DNA from 4 places in the Rhizobium sp. UBA1881 genome. Region 2 is predicted to be linked to each of the others. Evidence: predicted binding sites of a transcription regulator. Region 2 holds the regulator's gene; each other region holds the start of a gene.
What was found. Region 2 encodes LexA, which represses DNA repair genes until DNA is damaged. Its sites were predicted from a motif close to TGTTCNNNNTGTGTTCNG; they were not measured.

Region 1 (6,073 bases), on a different contig from region 2:
CCGGGAATTCATCGGTAATGCGGTGGCTGAGATTGCCCTGCGACAGTTCCGACAGGCCGGCGCCGACGATGGACACGATGTGCCGCTGCAGCGATACCGACTGCTGGCGTTCGCTTTCCGAACGACCGCGTTCGTCTTCCGCTTCCTGGCGCTGGCTCTTGGCTTCTGCTTCGAGACGGCGGCTGTCGGCGAGCGCATGGCGGAAGCCTTCGAGCGCCTTGGCAACCGAGCCCGTTTCGTCCGAGCGATCCTGGCCGACGACCGGCTGCTCATAGCGGCCTTCGCTCAGCATCTTGACGCTGGCGACGAGGCCACCGAGCGGCTTCTGCACGAAGGCGCGGACGGCGAAGTAGAGCGCCAGCATGACGGCTGCCAGAACAACGATGCCTGCGACGATCATCATGAAGGTCTGGTCCTGCACCGGCGCGTTGATCGCGCTGTGCGGCACGTCGACGAGGATGACCCAGTTGGTGTTCACGTCAGGCAGCGCAAAGGGATAGACCACGCGGTCGAACTGCTCGCCGCCATCGATCGAGAGGTTCTTGACGACGGCAGGCGCAAGCGTCGAGAGGCCGGTCTTGACCGCATCGGCACCTTCACCCTCGTAGGGCTTCATCGCCAGATCCTTCGACGGCGCGACGATCCAGTTGCCGCCCTGCGAAAGCAGGGTCACGCGGCCGGTGCCGAAGGGATGCAGGCCGCCGAGCTTGTCGGCGAGCGACTTCAGCGAAATGTCGACGCCGCTGACGCCGATCATCTTGCCGCCGGACATGACCGGGTAGCCGATGGAGGTCATCGCGGTGTTTTCGCCGGTGGTGCTTTCAGCGTAAGGCGAGGAGATCGCGCCCTTCTTGCTGGCGGCGGCAAGGCTGTACCATTCGGCCTTGTAGTCCGATGCGAACACCGAGAACGTGAAGCCGCCATCCTTCTTCTTGGTCCAATAGGCGTTGAACGCGCCGTTCTTGTCCGAGCCGAGATCCGTGCGGCCGGCAAGCGACGGCGACTGGCCGTCGAACGCATTCGGTTCTTCGCCGAACCAGCTGCCGAAGGCGAACTGGTTGCGCTCGACATTGGCCTTCAGCATATCGACGATCGCCTTGCGATCCAGATACTTGCCTTCGTGGCCGCGGCCGATGACGCCGGCCATGGAGCGCGCGGCGCCCGCAAGTTCGCCGACCGAGGACGCGACTTCGTTGGCGATGGCCTTCGCCTCTAGATTGGCTTGATCCATGGTCAGCGTTTCCACGCGATCACGGGTTTCGCCGATGAGGAAGAAATTGGAGATCAGGAGAACCAGTGCGATCGCGCAGCCGGTGATCACAATGAGTTTGGCCGCAAGCGATTTCATGCGAAAGATGAACATGCATTCCTCGGGGGGATCAAGGATGGGCCAGGCGAAGCATCCGCCGGCACAAGAAGCGAGGGCGGCTACATCATGAAGCCGCCGTGGCGAGTGCCGCGTCCCCTTGGAGAGGGAGCCGGCGATCACGCGGAAGATCGCCGGAAACCTATTAAATTTAAGTGAAATGCGATGATAATTCGACCCATCGCAAGCAAACGCATCGCCGATGTCGTCGGCGGATAACGCCTATAGTTTGTTTGCGACGTCTTCGCGCGATGGAATGGACGGCTGGGCGCCTGCCTTGAGGCATGCGAGCGAGCCGGCAACGGCTGCGCGACGCAGCGCCTTCGCGAAATCCAGGCCCTCATCAAGGCTGGCGGCGAGATAGCCGCAGAAGGTGTCGCCCGCGCCAACCGTATCCACCGGCTCGATCTTCAACCCTTTCGCCCGCCACATAGCGCCGTCGCGGATCGCCACGACGCCGTCAGCCCCGAGCGTGACGATCAGTGTTTGCCCAGTCTCGGCGTTCAGGCGCTGCAACGCCATCTCCCGCTCCTCCGGCGTCATGTTTTCCTGCCCGGCCAGAAGCTCGAACTCGGTCTCGTTGGCGATGACGATATCGGCAAGGCGCCCGAGGCGCGCGGCATCGTCGATCAGCGGCGCGAGATTGAGAATGGTGGTCACGCCCTTGGCGCGCGCGGCAGCCAATGCCTGCTCGACTGCGGGAACCGGGATTTCGAGCTGCAGCATCAGCGTGTCGCCCTTGCTCATCGCGCCGACGGCCTGATCCGCATCCTGCGCGGTGACCGTACCGTTCGCGCCCGGCACGACGGCGATCATGTTCTCGCCGTCTCCGCCCACGAGTATGATCGCGGTTCCGGTCGGCTGGTCGGCGCGCTTGACGGACTGGAGATCCGTGCCGGCATCCTTGAGGAGCGCAAGCGCCTCGTCCGAAAAGCCATCATGACCGACGGCGCCCGCCATGGTCACGCTGCGGCCGGCGCGGCGCGCGGCCAGCGCCTGGTTGGCGCCCTTGCCGCCGGCGGCCGTCGAAAAGCCGTTGCCGGCCACCGTCTCGCCAGGCTTCGGAAGCCGTTGCGTCGTGGCGATGAGGTCCATGTTGATGGAGCCGAAAACGGTGATCATGCGAGGTGTCCTTCCCAATGCTTTTGTCGGGCGCGACACTGCCGAAGGCCTCACTCGTCGTCAACCACCCTTAGCTTGAGAAGCCCCGTTCTGCTCTCCACGGATTTCGACGCCGGCGCACTTTCATCCGGGACGCGGCTTGCGTCAGCACTCTCGAATTCCAGCGCCTCGATCTTGGCGCCGCGCTTGGTCAGCTTGTCGGCCGAGGTGACGATCATGTCGACGTCCTTCTGCGCCATGGCGAAATGCCCCTGCAGCTTACGCACGCGGTCGTCGAGGCGGCCGAGATCATCCATCAGATTGGCGACTTCGCCCTGAATGACATGCGCCTGCGCCTGCATCCGCTGATCCTTCAAGACAGCCTGGATGACCTGGATCGACAACATCAGCAGCGACGGCGAAACGATCACCACGCGGGCCCGATGCGCCTTCTGCACGATCGCCTCGAAATTCTCGTGAATTTCCGCGAAGATCGATTCCGACGGCACGAACAGGAAGGCGGTATCCTGCGTCTCCCCCTGGATCAGATACTTCTCCGCGATATCGCGGATATGGGTCTCCATGTCGCGCCGAAACTGCTGCGATGCGGCCTTGGCAAGCTCCGGCCCGCCCGCGTCGCGAATGGCGTTCCATGCCTCCAGCGGAAACTTGGCGTCGATGACGAGCGGCGGCGCGCCGTTGGGCATGCGGATCGTGCAATCCGGACGGGAGCCGTTGCTCAGCGTCTGCTGGAAGGCATAGGCGCCGATCGGCAGGCCATCGGCAACGATCGTTTCCATCCGCGATTGGCCAAAGGCGCCGCGCGTCTGCTTGTTGGACAGGATCGCCTGCAGCCCGACGACGTCCTTGGCGAGCGTCTGGATATTGTTCTGCGCCGCATCGATCACCGCCAGCCGCTCCTGCAGCTTCCTCAGGTTCTCATGCGTCGACTTGGTCTGCTCGGTGATGGTCGAGTTGACCCGCTGCGACATGCCGTCCAGGCGCTGGCTGATCGCCTGGTTGAGCTCGGACTGGCGCGAGCCGAACACCTCCGCCATCGCCGCCATCCGGCCCTGCATTTCCGATTGGATCCGCAACAGTTCCATCATCCGCGCATCCGCCTCGGCGGCACGCTCCAGCGCCTCTTCCGCCTGCTCGCGCCGCGCCTGGCCACCACGAACGAGCAAGGCGAGCATCAAGACGATCACGATAGCCAGTGCCGCGCCGGCAAGGGCGAGCGACATGGGGCTGAGGCCGGAAAGGGTGGCGGAAAACGAGTCGGTGCTGGTTGTCATTTCAGCACCATAGCAAAGTCGCGCAGCTTTTCCAGATCAAAACGTGAACATCGTAAATGGTCTTGCCGGCGATACCCGAGCTTCACATTCGAGCGCTAGCTAAGAAATAACCGCATAATTTAACGCTTGCGAAACTATATTCGGCAAAAGCTGCGCGAAAATTGCCCTTCGTCAAATGAAAAAGCAGAAATATATTATGAGCAGCCAGCAGCCTGAAAACGGTCTCAAGCAACGCCTCGATTTCATCGAACTGGACGACAACGCGCGGCAATCGCTGCGCCAGATGCGCCCGGCGATTTCGGAGCTCTTGAGCGGCGCGCTCGAACGATTCTACGGAAAGCTGGCGCGCACGCCCTCGGTCGCGAGCTTCTTCTCCGACAAGTCGCATATGAACAGTGCCAAGACCCGGCAGGAAGCCCATTGGGCCAATCTCGCCGGCGGCAATTTCGACGAAGCCTACGTCAAGGGCGTTGTCGCGGTCGGCAAGACGCATGCGCGCATCGGCCTCGAGCCGCGCTGGTACATCGGCGGCTACGCGCTTCTGATGAGCGATCTGATCAAGGGGCTGATGGCCAAGGAATGGCCGTCGCGCTTCGGTCGCGGCCAGGGCAAGCTGCTCGGCGAAAAGCTCACCGCCGTCGTCAAGGCGGCGATGCTCGATATGGATTATTCGATCTCGGTCTATCTGGAAGCGCTGGAAGAAAAGCGGCTGAAGCTTGAAGAGGAACGCCACAAGGCGGAAGCCGACCAGGCAATGGCGCTGAGCCATCTTCGCCGCGGTCTGGAAGCGCTGTCGCGGGGTGATCTCGAAGCCACCTTGCCGGCTGACCTGCCGGGCAACTTCAAGGATATGGGCGACGACTACAATCGCGCTGTCGCGGCCCTTCGCGCCTCCTTCGCATCCGTTCGCGCCACATCCGGCGAAATCCTGCGCGGCACCGATGTGATCGCCAAGGGTTCCGACGATCTGGCGCTGCGCACCGCCCAGCAGGCCGCCGGCGTCGAGGAAAGCTCGGCCGCCCTGCAGCAGCTCTCCGTCAGCGTCGGCCAGACGGCATCGAACGCCGAAAAGGCGTCGGCCGCGGTGCGCGAAACGCAGCAGAAGGCCAAGAACTCCGGGGAACTGGTCACCAGCGCCGTCTCCGCCATGGCCGGCATCGAACGCTCGTCGAGCGAGATCACCAAGATCATCGGCGTTATCGACGATATTGCTTTCCAGACCAATCTTCTCGCGCTGAACGCCGGCGTTGAAGCAGCCCGCGCCGGCGAAGCCGGAAAGGGTTTTGCCGTCGTCGCCCAGGAAGTCCGCCAACTGGCACAGCGCTCGGCCGATGCCGCCAAGGAGATCAAGAAGCTGATCTCCGAGAGCTCCGCGCAGGTGAACCAGGGCGTCGATATCGTCAGCAGCACCGGCGAATCGCTCAGCGACATGATCAACCGCATCGACAATATCAGCAGCTTCGTTGCCGATATCGCCGCGGCCGCCCGCGATCAGGCGACCGGCGTCAACGAGGTCAGCGTCGCCATCCGCAACATGGACACCATCACCCAGCAGAATTCGGGCATGGTGGAGCGCACCTCGTCGGAAACCCGGCGCCTGCGCAATGAGGTGGAAGGCCTGGTCGGCCTGCTCGAGCGGTTCCGCACCGACAGCGCCAGCCACGCCGGCTATCAGGCCTCGCGCCGCGCCGCCTGAGGCAAAAGCGTCGAAATTGCGAAGGCGGCGTAAAAAAGCGCCGCCTCCGGCTATCGGATAATTCCATCCCGCAAAAAGATGGGTTATGGGGAACGCCATGACCATCAAGCCACTCATCATTCTTCCCGATCCGCTGCTCCGTCAGGTTTCCAAGCCGATCGAGCGCGTCGACAGCGATCTCCAGCGTCTCGCCGACGACATGCTGGAGACCATGTACGATGCTCCTGGCATCGGGCTGGCCGCCATCCAGATCGGCGTTGCCCGCCGCATGCTCGTCATCGACGTTGCGCGCGAGGGCGAGGAAAAGCAGCCGCTCGTCTTCATCAACCCCGAAATCGTCTCTTCCTCCGACGAGCGCTCGGTCTATGAAGAGGGCTGCCTCTCGATCCCGGATTACTATGCCGAGGTCGAACGCCCGGCGACCGTCGGCGTCAAGTATCTCGACCGCGACGGCAAGGAGCAGACGATGGAAGCCGACAGCCTGCTCGCCACCTGCCTGCAGCACGAGATCGACCACCTGAACGGCGTGCTCTTCATCGACCACATCTCCCGTCTGAAGCGCGAGATGGTCATCAAGAAGTTCACCAAGGCCGCCAAGACCACCAAGGCGCTCTG
Region 2 (6,073 bases):
GTCGGCGTGCAGGATGAAGATGCGGTCCATGGCGCGGGCAAGCACCGGATTGACCACATATTCCTCGCAAGGAACGGCAAAGCACATGCGCAGGAAGTTTGACGCATAGTCGAGGTCGTTCTTCGGGTAAACGAAGGGCTGGCCGATGTGGTACTTGTAGGCCATGGCGGCGATCGTCGGCATCTTGGCGATCATGCGCAGCGAAGCGACCATGCGCTGGTGCGGATCGGTGATGTCGGTGCTGTCGTGGTAGAAGGCCGACAGAGCGCCGACGCAGCCACACATGACGGCCATCGGATGCGCGTCACGGCGGAAGCCAGTGAAGAAGCGGCTCATCTGCTCGTGCACCATTGTGTGGTGCGTCACGCGATGGTCGAAGTCCTTCTTCTGCGCAGACGTCGGCAGTTCGCCGTAGAGAAGCAGGTAGCAGACTTCTAGAAAGTCGCCCTGTTCGGCCAACTGCTCGATCGGGTAACCGCGATGGAGCAGAACGCCCTCGTCGCCATCGATATAGGTGATTTTCGATTCACAGGATGCGGTCGAGGTGAAACCAGGATCGTACGTGAAGGAAGCCGTGTTCTTGTAGAGGGCGCCGATATCGATGACATCAGGGCCGATCGTGCCGCTCTTGACCGGAAGGTCGACTGTTTTCTCACCGAGTTTCAGTGTTGCGCTTTGATCCGTCATTCTGATCCTCCAAACTGGCGGTTGGCGCCTTAAAAGCGCCATAGGGTTAAGCGTCGTCTGCGATAGCTATATGATCGCGCGCCTAATGCCAAGTTACCGTGATGCCATTTTGTGCATCGCAGTATCAACTTTTAAGCACTCCAGCGATGTCGTCTCCGCATAGCGGAAGTCAATGATAAACCTGACATTTTTGATGGTTTTATTTCCCGTTTGAATTCAAACGATTATAGTTGCGTTTCGGTTCCGCTGGCCTCATTCTGATTGCAGTTCAGGGTGGCTTTCGGGTGTCGTTGCATGCCGGGGTTGAATGCCAGTCACGTCGTTTTGATGCCACCCGAAGCGGCGCAAATTGCCAATTTGCCGGCCGTAACAGGGCAAAATGCCCGTGCCATAATGACGCGCGCGCCATTGACGCAGTCGACGTCAGGTTTTCTGAGTCGCGCAAGCCGCCAGATCCACCGCCAGACCGCAGCCGCCCGGCAGGCATTCGGCACGGAATTCGATCACGGCCGCTTTTTCCTGGCGTCGCCCATCTTCCTTGGCGCTGGCGCCATCGCCTGGTTCCGCCTTGCTGTCGATATCCAGCCCGTGCGGCTTCTCGCCTGGGCTATCCTCTTCGGTCTCGTCTTTGTCTTGGCGGGCTCGGCGCGCGTCGCAACACGCCGTGTGGCGATATCAGGCCTGCTCGTCGTCCTCGGCATGTTCGCGGCGCAGCTCGAGACCTGGCGCGCTGATACCGTCGTTCTCGATACAGCGGTGACGACGACTGTGACCGGCCGCGTGGAACGGCGCGAGGGAGATGACAATGGGCGCTGGCGCTATATCGTCAGGGTAACGCGCACGGACGAGCCGAGCCTCAAGCGTCCGCCGCAGCAGGTCTCGCTCGTCGCGCGTGCCGGCGAGCCCGTCCGGGTCGGTGGCTGGTTGACCGGTCGCGTGCGCCTGACGCCGCCGGCCGGACCGGCATTGCCCGAACTCAACGATTTCGCCTTCTCTGCCTATTTCGACGGCATCGGTGCCAACGGCTTCTTCTACGGCATCCCGCAGCCCGTCCCATCGCAGGCGGGCGGTGCCAGTCTCTCCGCCGCCGATCGAGCCATGGAATGGCTCTACGGTATGCGCAGCAGCATAGGCGACCGCATCCGCAGCATCCTGCCCGGCGATACCGGCGCCTTCGCCGCCTCGCTGGTCACCGACGAGAGACGTGCCATCTCCAACGAGACGACCGAGGCGCTGCGCCAATCTGGCCTCGCACACATCGTCGCGATCTCGGGCCTCAACATGGCGCTGTCGGCCGGTATCTGCTTTGTCGGGCTGCGCCTGTTCTTCGGCCTCTTCCCCGGTTTCGCGCAGGCCTATCCGACCAAGAAGCTCGCCGCCGGCAGCGCTCTTGTGGCGCTGACGGCCTATTACATGATCTCGGGCTTCGCCGTCTCCGCCGAGCGCGCCTTCATCATGATGGCGATCATGCTGGTGGCAGTGCTGTTCGATCGCCCCTCAATCAGCCTGCGCAACATTGCGCTCTCGGCGCTGCTGATCATCCTGATGTCCCCATCGGAGGTGCTGGGCCCAAGCTTCCAGATGTCCTACGCCGCGACGCTGGCGCTGGTCGCAGGCTTTGCCGTCTGGACCAGGAGGAGGCACCGCGAGAGCGTCTTTCTCACGCACCCCGCAATTAAGCCGGTCATGGTCACGTTCCGCTTCTTCGGCGGCATCGCGCTGACCTCGATGATCGGCGGTTTCTCGACAGCGCTGTTTTCGATCGAGCATTTTCACCGGCTGAGCGGCTATGGCCTTCCGGCTAACCTGCTCGCCATGCCGGTCATCTCCTTCATCGTCATGCCCTTCGGAATGCTCGCGATGTTGGCAACGCCATTTGGCCTGGATGCGCCGCTGTGGAGCGTCGCCGGCTTCGGGCTCGATCTGGTGATCGACATCGCCAAGATGGTGTCCGGCTGGGGCGGCAGTGTCGATATCGGGCGGATCCCCGAGTGGTACTTCGCGATCGCCGTGCTCGGCTTTCTTATATGGGGGCTGATGCGCACACGCCTGCGATGGATCGGCGCTACGGTTGCCGCGATCGCAACCCTCGTCGTTGTCCTGCTCCCGGCCGCCCCCACGCCAGAGCTTGTCGTCTCCGAGGACGGAAGCCTCGTGGCATCGGTCAAGAGCGACAGCCTCGCCAGCAACCGCGAGCGACCGCCCGACTTCATCTTCGGGCAATGGCAGCGCGCACTCGCGATCGAAGACCACAAGCCGCCCGATATGCTCGACGGCGAGGCCTTGTCCATTCCGAGAAGAGGTGAGCCACGACCAAGGCTGACGCCGAAACAACAACGCGAATCCCGCGCCATGATGCGCGCTGCAGCGGCCTCCACAAACGACAATCGCTTCCAGTGCCTCAAGACGGCCTGGTGCGTAACGGCACTCGACAGCGGCTACCTCATCGCGACGCTCGAAAACGCCGCCTATCTCGGCCCCGCCTGCGACGTGGCCGATATCGTCATCACGCCCGTCCGGCTTCGCCAAGCGACATGCCGCTCCGGCGCCATGCTGTTGACCGGCGAGACCCTCAGGCGATCGGGAGCCGTCGAAATCCGCATCGACGAGCAGGGGGCACCGGTCGTCAAAACAGCCTATGCAAGCCTCAGCCGTCCCTGGATGCGCCATCGCGCCTATGACTGGCGCAACGACAGCTTCAGCGATAACTCGTCACCACTCAGTGATATCGGCGAATAAGCCCGACTAGCTTGCCCTGAACCTTGACGCGGTCAGGCCCGAAAATGCGCGTTTCGTAAGCCGGGTTGGCGGCCTCAAGCGCGATCGAGGCGCCCTTGCGGCGGAAGCGCTTCAGCGTTGCCTCTTCATCGTCGACAAGCGCCACGACGATATCGCCGGGGTTGGCGGTATTGCCGTTGCGGATGATGACGGTGTCGCCGTCGAAAATGCCGGCTTCGATCATCGAGTCGCCCTTGACCTCGAGCGCATAGTGCTCGCCGGCGCCGAGCATATCGGCGGGGACGGTGATGTCGTGGGTGTTGTTCTGGATCGCCGAGATCGGCACACCGGCGGCGATCCGGCCCATGACGGGAACGGACGCCGAGTTACCGTTGTCGGCGCTCGGCGCTGCCTTCGGGGCAGGGGCTGCTGCCACCGGCTGCGGCTTTCCGAGGCTGCCCTCGATGACGCTCGGCGAAAAGCCGCGTCGCGGCTGCAGGCTCGGATTATAGGCTTCCGGCAACTTGATGACCTCGAGCGCGCGCGCCCGGTTTGGCAGCCGGCGAATGAAGCCGCGCTCTTCCAGCGCCGTGATCAGCCGGTGAATGCCGGATTTTGATGCGAGATCGAGTGCATCCTTCATTTCGTCAAAGGATGGCGGAACGCCCGACTCTTTCATCCGCTCATGAATGAACAGAAGCAGTTCTTGTTGCTTGCGTGTCAGCATCGAAATGAACCCCAGAGTCGTGAAACAAAGCCAGAACGGACACTATATGTTCCATATGTGTTCCGCAAGTGCCTAAATTTTCGTAAAACTTGGCTCGGAATCGTCGCGATTTTGCACTTCATTCGATTTAACCGCGCTCGCCTCTTGCATTGTGGCGAAAGCCAGCGCACATCTCTGCCGATTTCGGGAGGATTTGCTGATGCGTGACCCCCATCCTCTGGACCACGTGGTGCTGCCGGTCGTCAATATCGAGATGGCGCGCGAGCGCCTGGGCAAGCTCGGTTTCACCGTCGCCGCCGATGCGCGGCATCCATTCGGCACCGAGAATGCCTGCGTCTTCTTTGCCGACAAGACCTACCTCGAGCCGCTCGGCGTCGCCAGTCTGGAGACCTATGAGGCTGCCATCGGCGACGGCAACGTTTTCACCGCTCGCGACCGCGCCTTTCGCTTCCGCTGCGGCGACGACGGCTTGTCGGCTATCGTCTTCGGCACGCCGGATGCCGATAGCGATCACGCCCGCTTTACTGCCGATGGCATGAGCGGCGGCGAGATGCTGCAATTCGCCCGGCAGATGAAGATGCCGGATGGTTCCGAGGCGACCGCCGCTTTCCGCCTGGCTTTCGCGGCCGATCTGCGCGCGCCCGATTTCTTCCTCTTCGCCTGCCAGCGCGTCAACCCACTGCCCAGCGACCGCAAGGCGTTGGAAACGCATGCGAACGGCGTCTTGGGCATTCTGTCGATCGTGCTCTCTTCCTCCGATCCCAGGGCCTTCGCGCCGCTGTTGCAGTTGGCGTCGGATGCGCAGGCGACCCGCGAGGAGGCATTCGGTGTCAGCCTCGATGCCGGCAACGCCCGTATCAATATCCTGTCGCCGGATGGCTTGAACGCTTACTACGATCTCTCCGAGCCCAAGGCCGATCGCGGCCTGCGCGGCGCGGCGATTGTCTTTTCCGTTGCTGATCTCGCCGTGACAGAGGCGCATTTGGCTGCTAACGGGATCACCTATACACGCAAGAACAATCGAATTCTGGTGAAGGCCGCACCCGGCCAGGGCGCGCTCTTCGCCTTCGAGGAGAAACAATGACTGAAACCAATTCCGAAGTGGCCGTTGGCGAAGGCGCCGGCCGTGTGGTGTTTTCCAACGCCGGCAAGCTGTCGCTGATCGCCGGCCCCTGCCAGATGGAAAGCCGCGACCATGCCTTCATGATCGCCGGCACGCTGAAGGAGCTCTGCGACAAGCTCGGCATCGGCCTTGTCTACAAGTCCTCCTTCGATAAGGCCAACCGCACGTCGCTGTCGGCCCAGCGCGGCATCGGGCTTGAAACGGCGCTTGAGGTGTTCGCCGATCTCAAGAAGGAATACGGTTTTCCTGTCTTGACCGACATCCACACCGAGGAGCAGTGCGCCGAAGTCGCCACTGTCGTCGATGTGCTGCAGATCCCGGCCTTCCTTAGCCGGCAGACGGACCTGCTGGTCGCCGCCGCCAAGACCGGCCGCGCCATCAACGTCAAGAAGGGCCAGTTCCTGGCGCCTTGGGACATGAAGAACGTGCTTGCCAAGCTGAATGCCAGCGGCAACCCGAACATCATGCTGTGCGAACGCGGCGCTTCCTTCGGCTACAACACGCTGGTCTCGGACATGCGCTCGCTGCCGATCATGGAAGCCATGGGTGCGCCTGTTGTTTTCGACGCGACCCATTCGGTGCAGCAGCCGGGCGGGCAGGGCGGCTCCAGTGGCGGCCAGCGCGAATTCGTGGAAACGCTCGCGCGTGCGGCTGTCGCCGTCGGTGTCGCCGGTGTGTTCGTCGAGACGCACGAAGATCCCGACAATGCGCCGTCGGATGGCCCGAACATGGTCTATCTCAAGGATATGCCGCGCCTGCTCGAGAAGCTGCTGGCCTTCGACGCCATCGCCAAGGGCTGACGTTCAAACGACTGACAC
Region 3 (6,073 bases), on a different contig from region 2:
TCCGCAACGAGCTATCGGAAGCCAAGCGCCTGCGTGAAGAGGCCCAGCACCTGCTGGCCGAATATCAGCGCAAACGCAAGGAAGCCGAAGCGGAAGCCGCCCATATCCTGGCAGCTGCCGAGCGCGAAGCGGAAATGTTCACCGCCGAAGCCAAGAAGAAGACCGAGGAATTCGTTGCCAACCGCACCGCGGTTTCGGAAGCGAAGATCAAGCAGGCCGAAGCCGATGCGATGAAGGCGGTTCGTGCCGCAGCCGTCGACCTCGCCATCGCCGCCGCTGAAACGGTTCTCGTCAAGAAGGCCGATGCCAAGGTTCAGTCCGAACTCTTCGGCAACGCCCTCGGTCAGGTAAAGACCCGCCTCAACTGAGATCGGTCCTATCGCATTTCAAAGCCCCGGTTCGCCGGGGCTTTTTGCGTTTTGGGGATGTTGTTCGCTGTCGTGCCCGGAAAGGCGTCCGAGCCGGCAGCCTACTCGCCGTCGGTGACCAGGAACTGCTTGAGCCGCCCGAAGCTCATGCGATGCAGCGGGCAGGGGCCATGGCTGTCAATGCCGGCTCTATGGCGTGCGGTGCCGTAGCCGGCATGTGCGGCGAAGCCATAGGCGGGGAAGATGAGGTCGGCGCGCGTCATCATCCGGTCGCGCGTGACCTTGGCGACGATGGAGGCGGCGGCGATCGATACCGACCGGGCATCGCCCTTGACGACGGCCTGGCCGGGGCACTCGAGCCCGGGGGGAACGTCCAGCCCGTCAGTCAACACATAGCTTGCCGGGATGGAGAGGCTGAGGATCGCGCGGCGCATGGCATCGAGGCTTGCCTTGCGGATATCCGTCTCGTCGATGCGGCGTGAGCTGGATGAGGCGATCGCGACGGCCGCGGTGGCAAGGATCTGCTCGAACAGCTCTTCTCGTCTCTGCGCGGAAAGCTGCTTGGAATCGTTCAGGCCATCGGGAATACGCTTGGGATCGAGAATGACGGCGGCGGCAACGACAGGCCCCGCCAGCGGCCCGCGCCCGGCCTCGTCGGCGCCGGCAACAGGCCAGTGGCCGGCCTTGCGCGCCTTCAGCTCCAGCCGGAAATCCGGAAGCAGCGGGACATCTTCGAAAAGCATGGGAGAATCGGGTGGCGTGCGACGTTTCATGCGGCTGAACTTCGCACGCCAACCCGATTTCCTGCAAGTCCCCGGATCAGGGCGGCGGGCCGGGGACTTGAGAACGGAAGGCCAGGGTCAGCCGTCCGTAAGGGAATGTCCGAGCATGTCGCGCAAAAGTGTGCAGTGGTTTTGCGACAACGACATGCTGCAAAACTAGAGCAGCGACAGTTGCACGCCGCTGCCGTTCGGCGGCACGAACAGGTCGTCGCGCAGCGGCATGCTGCGGCGGGTCATGCCGAGCCGCTTCGTGGCCATCTCGAAGCGCCGGGCGATCTGCCAGGCATAGGGGCCGGCGCCCTTCATGCGCTTGCTGAAATCGGCGTCGTAATCCTTGCCGCCGCGCATCGAGCGCACCAGCGACATGACGTGGCGGTAACGGTCAGGATAGTGCTGCAGCAGCCAGTCGCGAAACAGCGGCGACACCTCCAGCGGCAGTCGCAGGATCACATACCCGGCCTCCGTGGCACCCGCTGCATGCGCAGCATCGAGAACGCGCTCGATCTCGTGGTCGTTCAGCGCTGGAATGACCGGCGCCATCATCACAGATGTGCGAATGCCGGCGTCGCTCAGCGCCTTCAGCGCATCGAGCCGCTTCGACGGGGTCGAGGCGCGCGGCTCCATCGTCCGCGCCAGCTTGCGGTCCAGCGTCGTCACCGACAGCGAGGCGCGCACCAGGTTCTTCTCCGCCATGCGCTGCAGGATATCGAGATCGCGCAGGATGAGTGCCGACTTGGTGACGATGGAGACAGGATGGTTTGCCCGCTCCAGCACCTCGAGGATATCCCGCATGATCCGCCATTCCTTCTCGATCGGCTGATACGGGTCCGTATTGGTGCCGATGGCGATCACGCGCGGCTTGTAGCCGGGCTTGGCGAGCTCGCGCTCCAGGAGCTTGGCCGCATCCGGCTTGGCAAACAGCCGCGCTTCGAAATCCAGCCCGGCAGACAGGCCCATATAGGCGTGGGTGGGCCGCGCGAAGCAATAGATGCAGCCGTGCTCGCAGCCGCGATAGGGATTGATCGAACGGTCGAAGGGGATATCCGGCGATTCATTGCGGGTGATTGCCGTACGCGGCTTTTCGATCTGCACCTCGGTCTTGAACGGCGGCAACTCCTCAAGCGTCTGCCAGCCATCGTCGAAGCCTTCACGGCTCTGCGGCTCGAAGCGCCCGCTCGGGTTCAATCCCGCACCACGGCCACGCCGGCGGTCGACCTCGATCCTGAGGCCGGAAGAAACGATCATCGCGTCGGCAATATCCGCCGTATTGGCAGGCGCGAATGCGGCCTGCCCTGCAAGGGACTGTTCGTTCATCGGGTTTCTCCGTCGATGGAAGACTCGTCGTCCCCATCCGTTCTGGTGATTAAATTCCTATCGCCGAAATGAGAACAATGCAAGAACAAATTTGGAAAACTGTCGCTGGTAATGTTTTGTGCGTCGCACTATAAATGAGCAATGTTAACTGTCCTATTGGAATGCCGGGATCAGGAACCTGAGCTGGCGCAGACATTATCGGTGTTGGTTGCTGGTGCCGTGGAAGGGCTGGTGAGCGATGTGGTGGTGCTCGACCACGGCTCGCGCGATGGCTCGTCCAAGGTCGCGGACGCCGCCGGCTGCCGCTTCCATCAGCATTGGGATATCAAGGACATACTGCGTTCGGCGCGCGGCGAATGGCTGTTGTTCGTCGAGCCCGGTGCCCGCCCACAGAGCGGCTGGATCGACGAGATCGCCGAATATGTGGCATTAAACAAGCTGCCCGCCCGCTTCACCGCCTCGCGCGGTTATCGCAGGCCGTTCTATCAGCGCCTGCGCCGTCTGGCGCCGCTGGAGCTTGGTCTGTTGCTGCCGAAAAAACATGCGCTGGCGACGGCGCGCAGCGGCATGCAACTGGCGGAATTCGTCAAGGGACAGAAGCTGCGGAAGCTATCGGCTGAGCTCATCCCGTCCTGGGTCGCGCGTTCGGCGCGGAGCTAGTTTTTAAGCTCCGCGCTTCAAGTGCTCGTCGAGCCTGGGCATGATTTCCACGAAGTTGCACGGCATGTGGCGATAATCGAACTGCGCCTTCAAGATGCCGTCCCACGCGTCCTTGCAGGCGCCGGGCGATCCCGGCAGCACGAAGACGAAGGTGGTGCCGATCAGCCCCGCAGTCGCACGCGACTGCACGGTGGATGTACCGATCTTGTCCTGCGAGATACGGTGGAAGACGGCTGAGAAGCCGTCCATGCGCTTGTCGAACAGCGGCTCCAGCGTCTCGGGCGTCACGTCGCGGCCGGTAAAGCCGGTTCCGCCGGTGGTGATGATCACGTCGACATCCGATTTCGCCGTCCAGGCCCGGACCTGCGCGGCGATCGCCTGTCTGTCGTCGGGCGCGATGGCGCGCGCGATGAGGCGGTGTCCCGCCTCCGAAATGCGCGCCGCCAGCGTATCGCCGGAGCGGTCGTCTGCGGTGGTGCGTGAGTCTGATACCGTCAGCACGGCAAATCCCACCGGAATGAACGGACGCGTGTCGTCAACGCCTGTCATCATCATCTCCCGCCAATGTTTCGGTTGCCTCGAAATACCAGTCCGGCCGCTTGCCGTGAAGCACCCGCGCCGCGACCTTCGCTTCGTCCATGTTGGCGAATATGCCGAAGCACGTCGCGCCAGAGCCCGACATCCGAACGAAGAGCGCGCGTTGATCGGAGAGCATATCGGAGATCTCGCCGATCTCAGGCAGCAGCGCACGCGCCGGCGGTTCGAGATCGTTGCGCATGCCGCGCAGCGCGTCGAGCCAAGAAAGGCCGGGTGCTACCACAAGCGCGCCGTTCGTCTTGGTCGCCAGCTTGCGAAAAACCTCCGGCGTCGAAACCCCCTTCAGCGGATTGGCGAGCACCATGGGAAAGGCAGGCAAGTCGCGCACCGTCTCGATCCGCTCGCCGATCCCGCGCGCAATCAGCGGCCGGCTCGCCAGACACATCGGCACATCGGCGCCGAGCTTGATGGCGATGGCGTCGATGGTCGCCGCGGGTAGGGGAGTGCCCCAGAGCCGCATTAGCCCGCGCAGCGCCGCCGCCGCATCCGCCGAGCCGCCGCCGATGCCTGAGGCAATCGGCAGGTCCTTGCGCAGGTGGATGCTGACCGGCGGTGCGGTCCCGCCAACGTCGAGGACGGCAAGACGCAACGCATCGCGCGCCTTCAGCACCAGATTGGTACCGCCATCACCAGTAAGCGCGTCGCCAAATCGGCCGGAGATATGAAATTCGTCGGTATCGGCTGGCGCGAAGTCCAGCCGGTCCCCCGCGCGCGTGAACGTCACCAGCATTTCGAGCAGATGATAGCCGTCGTCTCTCTGGCCCGTGACATGAAGGGCCAGATTGATCTTGGCAAAGGCACGCTCGCTGATCGCAACGCCGTCGGCGAAGCCTGTGTCAGCCATGGATGATCAGGTCTTCTTGTCGGCCGGCTTCGGGTCGACAGGGGCCGGATCGGGCATCTTCTTGTCGACGGTCTTGGCATCGTCGGTCACGGCAGGCAGGCCGTTGGCGATCTTGTCCTTGATCTTCGGGATCTCGGCGGCCTCGGGTTCCGAGCCCAGCGCCCGGTTCCACTGGTAGACAGCCTCAAGCTTGCGCCCGACACGCCAGTAGGCATCGCCCAGATGGTCGTTGATCGTCGCGTCGCCGGCCTTGATCTGTGCAGCGCGCTCCAGCTCCTCGGTCGCGTCGTCGAATTTGCCGAGGCGGAAATAGGCCCAGCCGAGCGAATCGATGATGTAGCCATCGTCGGGGCGCAGATCGACGGCCTTCTTGATCATCTCAAGACCCTCGTCGAGGTTCTTGTTCATGTCGATCCAGGAATAGCCGAGATAGTTCAAGACCTGCGGCTGGTTGGGGTTCAATTCCAGCGCCTTGCGGAAGCTCGGCTCGGCCTTGTCCCACTGCTTCAGCCGCTCATAGGCGATGCCGCGCTGGAAGAAAACGGTCCAGGTGTTCTTGCCCGGCAGCGGACCGATCACATCGACAGCCTTGTCGTAGTTCTCGGCCATTGCCTTGTAGTCCTTGGCGTCGGAGAGAACGCTGCCATAGGCGAGGTAGCTGCGAATATCCTTCGGGTCCGACTGGATCAGCCCCTGCAGATGCGCACGGGCTTCGTCGACCTTGCCGCCTTCGGCGAGCGCCAGGCCAAGCTGCAGCTCGGAGATGCGGCTCATCGGCGAATTGTCGGGCACTTCCTTGTAGAGCGCGATGGCGCGGTCGAGCTGGCTCTGCTTCTCGGCGATACCGCCGAGCATGACCAGCGCATCGGCGCTGTCAGGGTCGAGCGCGCGGGCGATCTGCAGATAGAGCGAGACGATGTCTTCAGCCCCGTCGCGGTTCAGCGCGCCGGCAAAGGAGAACAGCACACCGGCCGCGCCCTGCTTGGCGGTGGTGATCTGCTGCACCTGCTTTTCGTCTTTGGTGATGCTCTGGCGCAGCGCGTTGAGCGGCGCGTAGTTGGGCAGCAGGTTGTCGCCGACCGAAACCGTGTCGAGCGCCTTCTGCTTGTTACCCTGCGTCGCTTCCAGGCGGGCGAGCGCCATGATGGCGCGCATGAAGGTATCGGGCGCCGTGGCAGCGCCATCCTTGTCGAGCACGGCGTCGTTCAGGTGCTTGCGTGCAGAGCGCACGTCGCCGTTGACGATGGCGATCGCGCCGGCATTGTAGTTCTGGAAGATGGCGAGCCACTCCGGCCCCTTCAGCTTCTCGACCTGCGACAGCGCGTCCTTCCCCTTGCCGGCGCCCAGTCGCGCCCAGGCGGCCATCAGGTCGTTCATGACGCGGTCGAGATCGGTCGGGCCGGTGGTCTTCAGCGCACTCTCGGCGGTCTTGTATTCGCCGCGGCGGATCGCATCTGCGCCGCGCACGATGGTCGAGAGGCGTTCGATGCTCGGATCGTTCTTCAATT
Region 4 (6,073 bases), on a different contig from region 2:
GCGGTGATGAACGGTTTCCGAACCGAGCTGATCTCGCGCATCCTCGGCATCAACGGCCACATGATCGTGCAGCCGGTCGATGGTCCGTTCACGGATTATCCGGCGCTGACTGATCGCCTGGGCGCCGTCCCCGGCATCAAGGTGGCGCTGCCGCTTGTCGAAGGCCAGACGCTGGCCTCGGGTGCCGGCGGCGCTGGCACCGGCGCGCTGGTTCGCGGCATTCGCGCCGAAGACCTGAGCAAGGTGAAAACCGTCTCCGACAACATCAAGTCCGGCGACCTCGTTGGCTTTGCTGCCGGCCAGGGCGTTCTCATCGGCTCGCGCATGGCCGACCAACTGGGACTGCAGGCGGGTGACACAATTACGCTGATATCACCGGAAGGTGACGTGACGCCGATGGGCATCAATCCGCGCGTCAAATCCTACAAGGTCTCGGGCATCTTCGAGATCGGCATGTCGGAATATGATGCGACGATCATCTACATGCCGCTTGAGGAAGCGCAGCTCTATTTCAACGCCGAAGGACTGGTGCAATCGATCGAGCTCTATGTCGACAATCCCGACAATATCGATGAGCTCCGCCCCAAGGTGGAGCAGGCAGCCGGCCGCCAGATCGCGATCACCGACTGGCGCCAGCGCAACCAGACCTTCTTCTCGGCGCTGCAGGTCGAGCGCAACGTCATGTTCATGATCCTGACGCTGATCGTTCTCGTCGCCGCCCTGAACATCATCTCCGGTCTCATCATGCTGGTGAAGGACAAGGGCAGCGATATCGCGATCCTCAGAACCATGGGCGCGAGCTCCGGCGCCATCATGCGGATCTTCTTCATGACGGGTGCCGCGATCGGCCTGGTCGGCACTTTTGCCGGCGTGCTGCTCGGCGTTATCGTCTGCATCAACATCGAGAAGATCCGCGCGTTCTTCTCCTGGCTGTCGGGCACGGTGCTGTTTGACCCGCAGCTCTACTTCCTCAGCCAGCTGCCGGCCAAGATGGAGGTCGGCGAAACGGTCTCCGTCGTCGTCATGGCGCTGACGCTGTCTTTCTTCGCGACAATCTTCCCCGCATGGCGCGCTTCCAAGCTCGATCCCGTGCAGGCCCTGCGCTACGAATAAGGAATGCTGATTACATGAAGCGGAATACCGTTCTCAAGCTTTCCGGCGTCGAGCGTCACTATGGCCAGGGAGAGACCCAGCTTTCGATCCTGAAGAAGGCCGACCTGACCATCAACAGCGGCGAGATCGTCGCGCTTGTGGCTCCATCAGGCACTGGCAAGTCGACCCTGCTGCATCTGGCGGGCCTGCTCGAGCATCCCGATGGCGGCGAAGTCACCATCAGCGGCAATGCCTGCAATGGCCTCTCCGACGACAAGCGCACGGCGATCCGCCGCAGCGAGATCGGCTTCGTCTACCAGTTCCACCACCTGCTTCCCGAATTCTCGGCGCTTGAAAACATCATGATGCCGCAGATGATCGCCGGTCTGCCGCGCAACGAAGCCAAGGTGCGGGCAGGGCAGCTGCTCGACTACATGCGTATCGGCCACCGTGGCGCCCATCGTCCCGGCGAATTGTCTGGTGGTGAACAGCAGCGCGTGGCGATCGCCCGCGCCGTCGCCAACGCGCCTAGCCTTCTGCTCGCCGACGAACCAACAGGCAATCTCGACCCCGAGACCGCCAGCTACGTCTTCGAAGCCCTGGAGGCCTTGGTGCGCCAGTCCGGCCTCGCGGCCCTGATCGCCACCCACAACCACGAGCTCGCGGCCCGCATGGACCGCCGCGTCACCATCGCCGACGGCAAGGTCGTGGATTTCTGAGATTTCACTGTCGGGTCAGGACCAATCTAGCCGCCGCAGATCGACTGCCCGGTTTCGTCCTTCCAGTCGGCAATCGTGATCGTGCGTGCCTCGGCCTTCGCATCCTTGCCGTCTCGCTGCAGCTTGCCGGTGAGCGCATTGTAATCGCATGAACCGCCGCCATCCGGATTTAGCGTGTCGTAATGGCTGTAGGTGTAGCCGGCGACGACGAATTGGTTGTTGCGATAGGCGAGCGTCAGCGTCTGCTCCCAACGGTCTCGACCGATGGCGCTGTTCTGCGAATAGATGGCGATCGAGCTCTTGCCCGCCGCCTTGATCGACGGCTCCTGGCCGTAAATCCCCTCAGCCACCGTGGTTCCCCAGATCTTGCCGGGTGCGCTGGTCGTAAGCCGCAACAGGTCGTGGTCATCCCGCAGATAGATGTAGACGCCGAGTTGGTCGTCGGCGGCATCGTTGGGAGCCTCGGCGAGCAACGCCAGGTCCGGCTTGCCATCGCCGTTCCAGTCGCCGACCGCGACATCGACGATGCGCGCCGGATCAGGATCCGCGCCGAAGGCCGCGTTGGCTGAAAGCAGGACTGCCACAAAGATGAATCGACGCATGCTCGTCTCCTGTTTGCCGTTAACCAAACAGAAAACAATCCTGTTGACAACGGAACAAGAGCGGAACAAAATAAAAACATAAGAGCACAGGAGAGCCAAATGACTGACATGATCCGCGATATCGCAGCATTCACCTCCATCGCAATGTTCATTGCCAGCTTCTCTTTGATCTGCATGGCAATGTAAGAATAACGGGGACCGCATGGCTGTCATGCGGTCCGATGGTACCCGCCTCTCTGGACATCGACGTCCCCAAATCCGACAATGCATCCGATTCATACGGATGCGCGGAAAGGCATATCATGGCGGGCACTGAAAACGGCGCGAGCGACTTCATCGGCGGTACGCCGGGCTTCGTTCACCTGCGTGTGCACTCCGCCTTCTCGCTGCTTGAGGGGGCGTTGCCGCTCAAGAAAATTCTCTACAAGGCATCGGGCGATAGCCAGCCGGCGATCGCCATCACCGATACCAACAATCTATTCGTCGCACTGGAATTCGCGCAGAAATCGATGGACGAGGGCCTGCAGCCGATTATCGGCTGCCAGGTTTCCATCGATATGGAAGACGGGCTTGAGACCGAGCGCCGCGGCGGCCAGCAGCAGCTGGCGAAACTGCCGTCGATCGTGCTTCTGTCGGCCACCGATGCCGGCTATGAACGGCTGGTGGATCTCGTCAGCCGCGCCTATCTCGGCGGCGAGGGAGGCGGGCAGGCGGTCCACATCAAGGCGTCGTGGCTGGACGAACTCGGCACCGAGGGGCTGATCGCGCTGACCGGCGCATCGACCGGCCCGATCGACATGCCGCTGAAAGAGGGGCACATCGCGCCGGCGACCGCGCGCTTGCTGTCTCTGAAGGACAAGTTCGGCGATCGGCTCTACATGGAGCTTCAGCGCCAGGGCACCTATGACAAGCGCCACGAGCAGCGGGTGATCGGCCTTGCCTATGAGCACGAGATCCCGCTGGTCGCGACCAACGAGGCCTTCTTCCCGACCCGCGACGATTACGACGCGCACGATGCGCTGATGGCTGTGGCGCACAACGCCATTGTCTCCGACGACACGCGTTTTCGCCTGACGCCAGATCACTATCTGAAGAGTCGCGCCGAGATGGTGAAGCTTTTCGCCGATCTGCCTGAAGCGCTTGAAAATACGGTGGAGATCGCCCGCCGCTGCTCCTTCGTCTTGAAGACCCGCAAACCGATCTTGCCGCGCTTCACCGGCGCCACCGCGGATCCGGAAGAGGCGGAGCGCGCCGAATCGCTGGAGCTTCGCCGCCAGGCGGTCGAAGGTCTCGACATGCGCCTTCAGACGCTCGGCATGTCTGCGGGCTATGAGGAGAAGGATTACCGCGACCGCCTGGAATTCGAGCTCAGCGTTATCGAGCGCATGAAATTCCCCGGCTACTTCCTGATCGTTGCCGACTTCATCAAGTGGGCCAAGCTGCAGGATATTCCCGTCGGCCCCGGCCGCGGCTCCGGCGCGGGCTCGCTGGTTGCTTACGCGCTGACGATCACGGACGTCGATCCGCTGCGCTTCTCGCTGCTCTTCGAACGCTTCCTCAATCCGGAACGCGTCTCGATGCCCGACTTCGATATCGACTTCTGCCAGGATCGCCGCGAAGAGGTGATCCGCTATGTGCAGAAGAAGTATGGCCGCGAGCAGGTGGCGCAGATCATCACCTTCGGTTCGCTGCAGGCGCGCGCCGCCCTTCGCGACGTCGGCCGCGTGCTGGAAATGCCCTACGGGCAGGTCGACAAGATCTGCAAGCTGGTGCCCAACAACCCGGCCAACCCGACGCCGCTGTCGAAGGCGATCGAGGAAGAGCCGAAGCTGCAGGAAGAGGCTGACAAGGAGCCCGTCGTCGCCCGCCTCCTCGACATCGCGCAGAAGATCGAAGGTCTCTACCGCCACGCATCGACTCACGCCGCAGGTATCGTCATCGGCGACCGCCCGCTGTCGAAGCTGGTGCCGATGTATCGAGATCCGCGCTCCGACATGCCGGTCACCCAGTTCAACATGAAGTGGGTCGAGCAGGCCGGTCTGGTCAAGTTCGACTTCCTCGGCCTGAAGACACTGACGACGCTGAAGGTAGCTGTCGATTTCGTCGCCAAGCGCGGCATCAAGGTCGATCTCGCGGCGATCCCGCTGGATGACAAGCTGACCTACGAGATGCTCTCGCGCGGCGAAACGGTCGGCGTGTTCCAGGTGGAAAGTGCTGGCATGCGCAAGGCGCTGATCGGCATGCGTCCCGACTGTATCGAGGACATCATCGCGCTCGTGGCGCTGTATCGTCCGGGTCCGATGGAGAACATCCCGACCTACAATGCCCGCAAGCATGGCGAGGAAGAGCTCGAATCGATCCACCCGACCATCGATTACCTGCTGAAGGAGACGCAGGGCGTTATCGTCTACCAGGAGCAGGTCATGCAGATCGCCCAGGTGCTGTCGGGCTATTCGCTCGGCGAGGCCGATCTTCTGCGCCGCGCCATGGGTAAGAAGATCAAGGCGGAGATGGACCAGCAGCGCGAGCGCTTCGTCGTCGGCGCCGTCAAGAACGGCGTGTCGAAGCCGCAGGCCGATAACATCTTCGAGCTTCTGGCAAAGTTCGCCAACTACGGCTTCAATAAGTCGCACGCCGCAGCCTACGCCATCGTCTCCTACCAGACCGCCTACATGAAGGCGCATTATCCGGTCGAGTTCCTCGCCGCCTCGATGACGCTCGATATGTCGAACACCGAAAAGGTCAACGACTTCCGCCAGGATGCCAAGCGCCTCGGTATCGAGGTGATCGCGCCCTCCGTGCAGACCTCGTTCCGCCATTTCCAGACCGGCGACAACCGCATCTATTACGCGCTGGCGGCCCTGAAGGGTGTCGGCGAATCGGCCGTCGATCATATCGTCGAAGTGCGCGGCGACACGCCGTTCGCCAGCCTTGAGGACTTCTGCCTGCGCATCGATCCGAAGCAGGTGAATCGGCGCGTGCTGGAAAGCCTGATCTTCGCCGGCGCCTTCGATTGCTTCGAGCTCGATCGCGCCCAGCTTTCGGGCGGCATTGATCGCATCATGGGCTATGCCCAGCGCGCCCAGGAAAACAAGCTGAGCGGCCAGTCGGATATCTTCGGCGGGGTGCTGTCATCCGGCCCGGAAAAGATTTCGATGCCGCCTTTCTCCCCCTGGCTGCCCTCGGAGCGCCTGCTCAAGGAATTCCAGGTCCTCGGTTTCTACCTGACGGCCCATCCACTCGATAGCTACAGCAGCGTGCTGGAAAAGATGCGCGTCCAGACCTTCGGTGATTTCGCTGCCGCCGTGAAGCAGGGCGCCAGCAATGCGCGCCTTGCCGGCACCGTCATTTCCAAGCAGGAGCGCAAGACGCGCACCGGCAACAAGATGGGCATCATCGTCTTCTCGGATTCATCAGGCCAGTTCGAAGCGGTGCTCTTCTCGGAGATGCTGAACCAGTATCGCGACATGCTGGAATCGGGAAAATCCTTCGTCATCACCGCGACCGGCGAAGAACGGCCCGAGGGCATTGGCCTCCGCATCCAGACGATCCAGTCGCTGGAGGAAAAGTCGCTGCAGATGCAGAAGGCGCTGCGCGTCTATGTCCGTGATTCCGGCCCGCTGCGCGCCGTTGCCGCCCATCTGAACGCCAGAGGCGATG

Region 1: a site for LexA is predicted at 3,795-3,812, ahead of B3605_RS14770 (DNA recombination protein RmuC). Genes of this name have one in related genera too.
Region 3: a site for LexA is predicted at 2,546-2,563, ahead of B3605_RS07945 (glycosyl transferase). Genes of this name have one in related genera too.
Region 4: a site for LexA is predicted at 2,475-2,492, ahead of dnaE (DNA polymerase III subunit alpha). Genes of this name have one in related genera too.

What each region holds. Positions count from the first base shown of each region.
Region 1 is NZ_DDHH01000118.1:7,801-13,873, reverse strand. It holds partial or broken gene B3605_RS14780 (methyl-accepting chemotaxis protein) at 1-1,363, opposite strand, end outside; gene B3605_RS14775 (ribokinase) at 1,589-2,488, opposite strand; gene B3605_RS14770 (DNA recombination protein RmuC) at 2,539-3,762, opposite strand; gene B3605_RS14765 (globin-coupled sensor protein) at 3,959-5,458, shown strand; gene def (peptide deformylase) at 5,556-6,073, shown strand, end outside.
Region 2 is NZ_DDHH01000094.1:25,211-31,283, reverse strand. It holds gene gltA (citrate synthase) at 1-687, opposite strand, end outside; gene B3605_RS11865 (ComEC/Rec2 family competence protein) at 1,015-3,426, shown strand; gene lexA (transcriptional repressor LexA) at 3,407-4,132, opposite strand; gene B3605_RS11855 (VOC family protein) at 4,332-5,216, shown strand; gene kdsA (3-deoxy-8-phosphooctulonate synthase) at 5,213-6,055, shown strand.
Region 3 is NZ_DDHH01000070.1:11,444-17,516, reverse strand. It holds gene B3605_RS07960 (F0F1 ATP synthase subunit B) at 1-368, shown strand, start outside; gene B3605_RS07955 (ribonuclease HII) at 470-1,141, opposite strand; gene B3605_RS07950 (PA0069 family radical SAM protein) at 1,307-2,464, opposite strand; gene B3605_RS07945 (glycosyl transferase) at 2,606-3,124, shown strand; gene moaB (molybdenum cofactor biosynthesis protein B) at 3,128-3,673, opposite strand; gene B3605_RS07935 (4-(cytidine 5'-diphospho)-2-C-methyl-D-erythritol kinase) at 3,660-4,565, opposite strand; gene B3605_RS07930 (tetratricopeptide repeat protein) at 4,572-6,073, opposite strand, start outside.
Region 4 is NZ_DDHH01000190.1:77,763-83,835, forward strand. It holds gene B3605_RS23235 (lipoprotein-releasing ABC transporter permease subunit) at 1-1,113, shown strand, start outside; gene B3605_RS23240 (ABC transporter ATP-binding protein) at 1,128-1,811, shown strand; gene B3605_RS23245 (hypothetical protein) at 1,838-2,413, opposite strand; gene dnaE (DNA polymerase III subunit alpha) at 2,716-6,073, shown strand, end outside.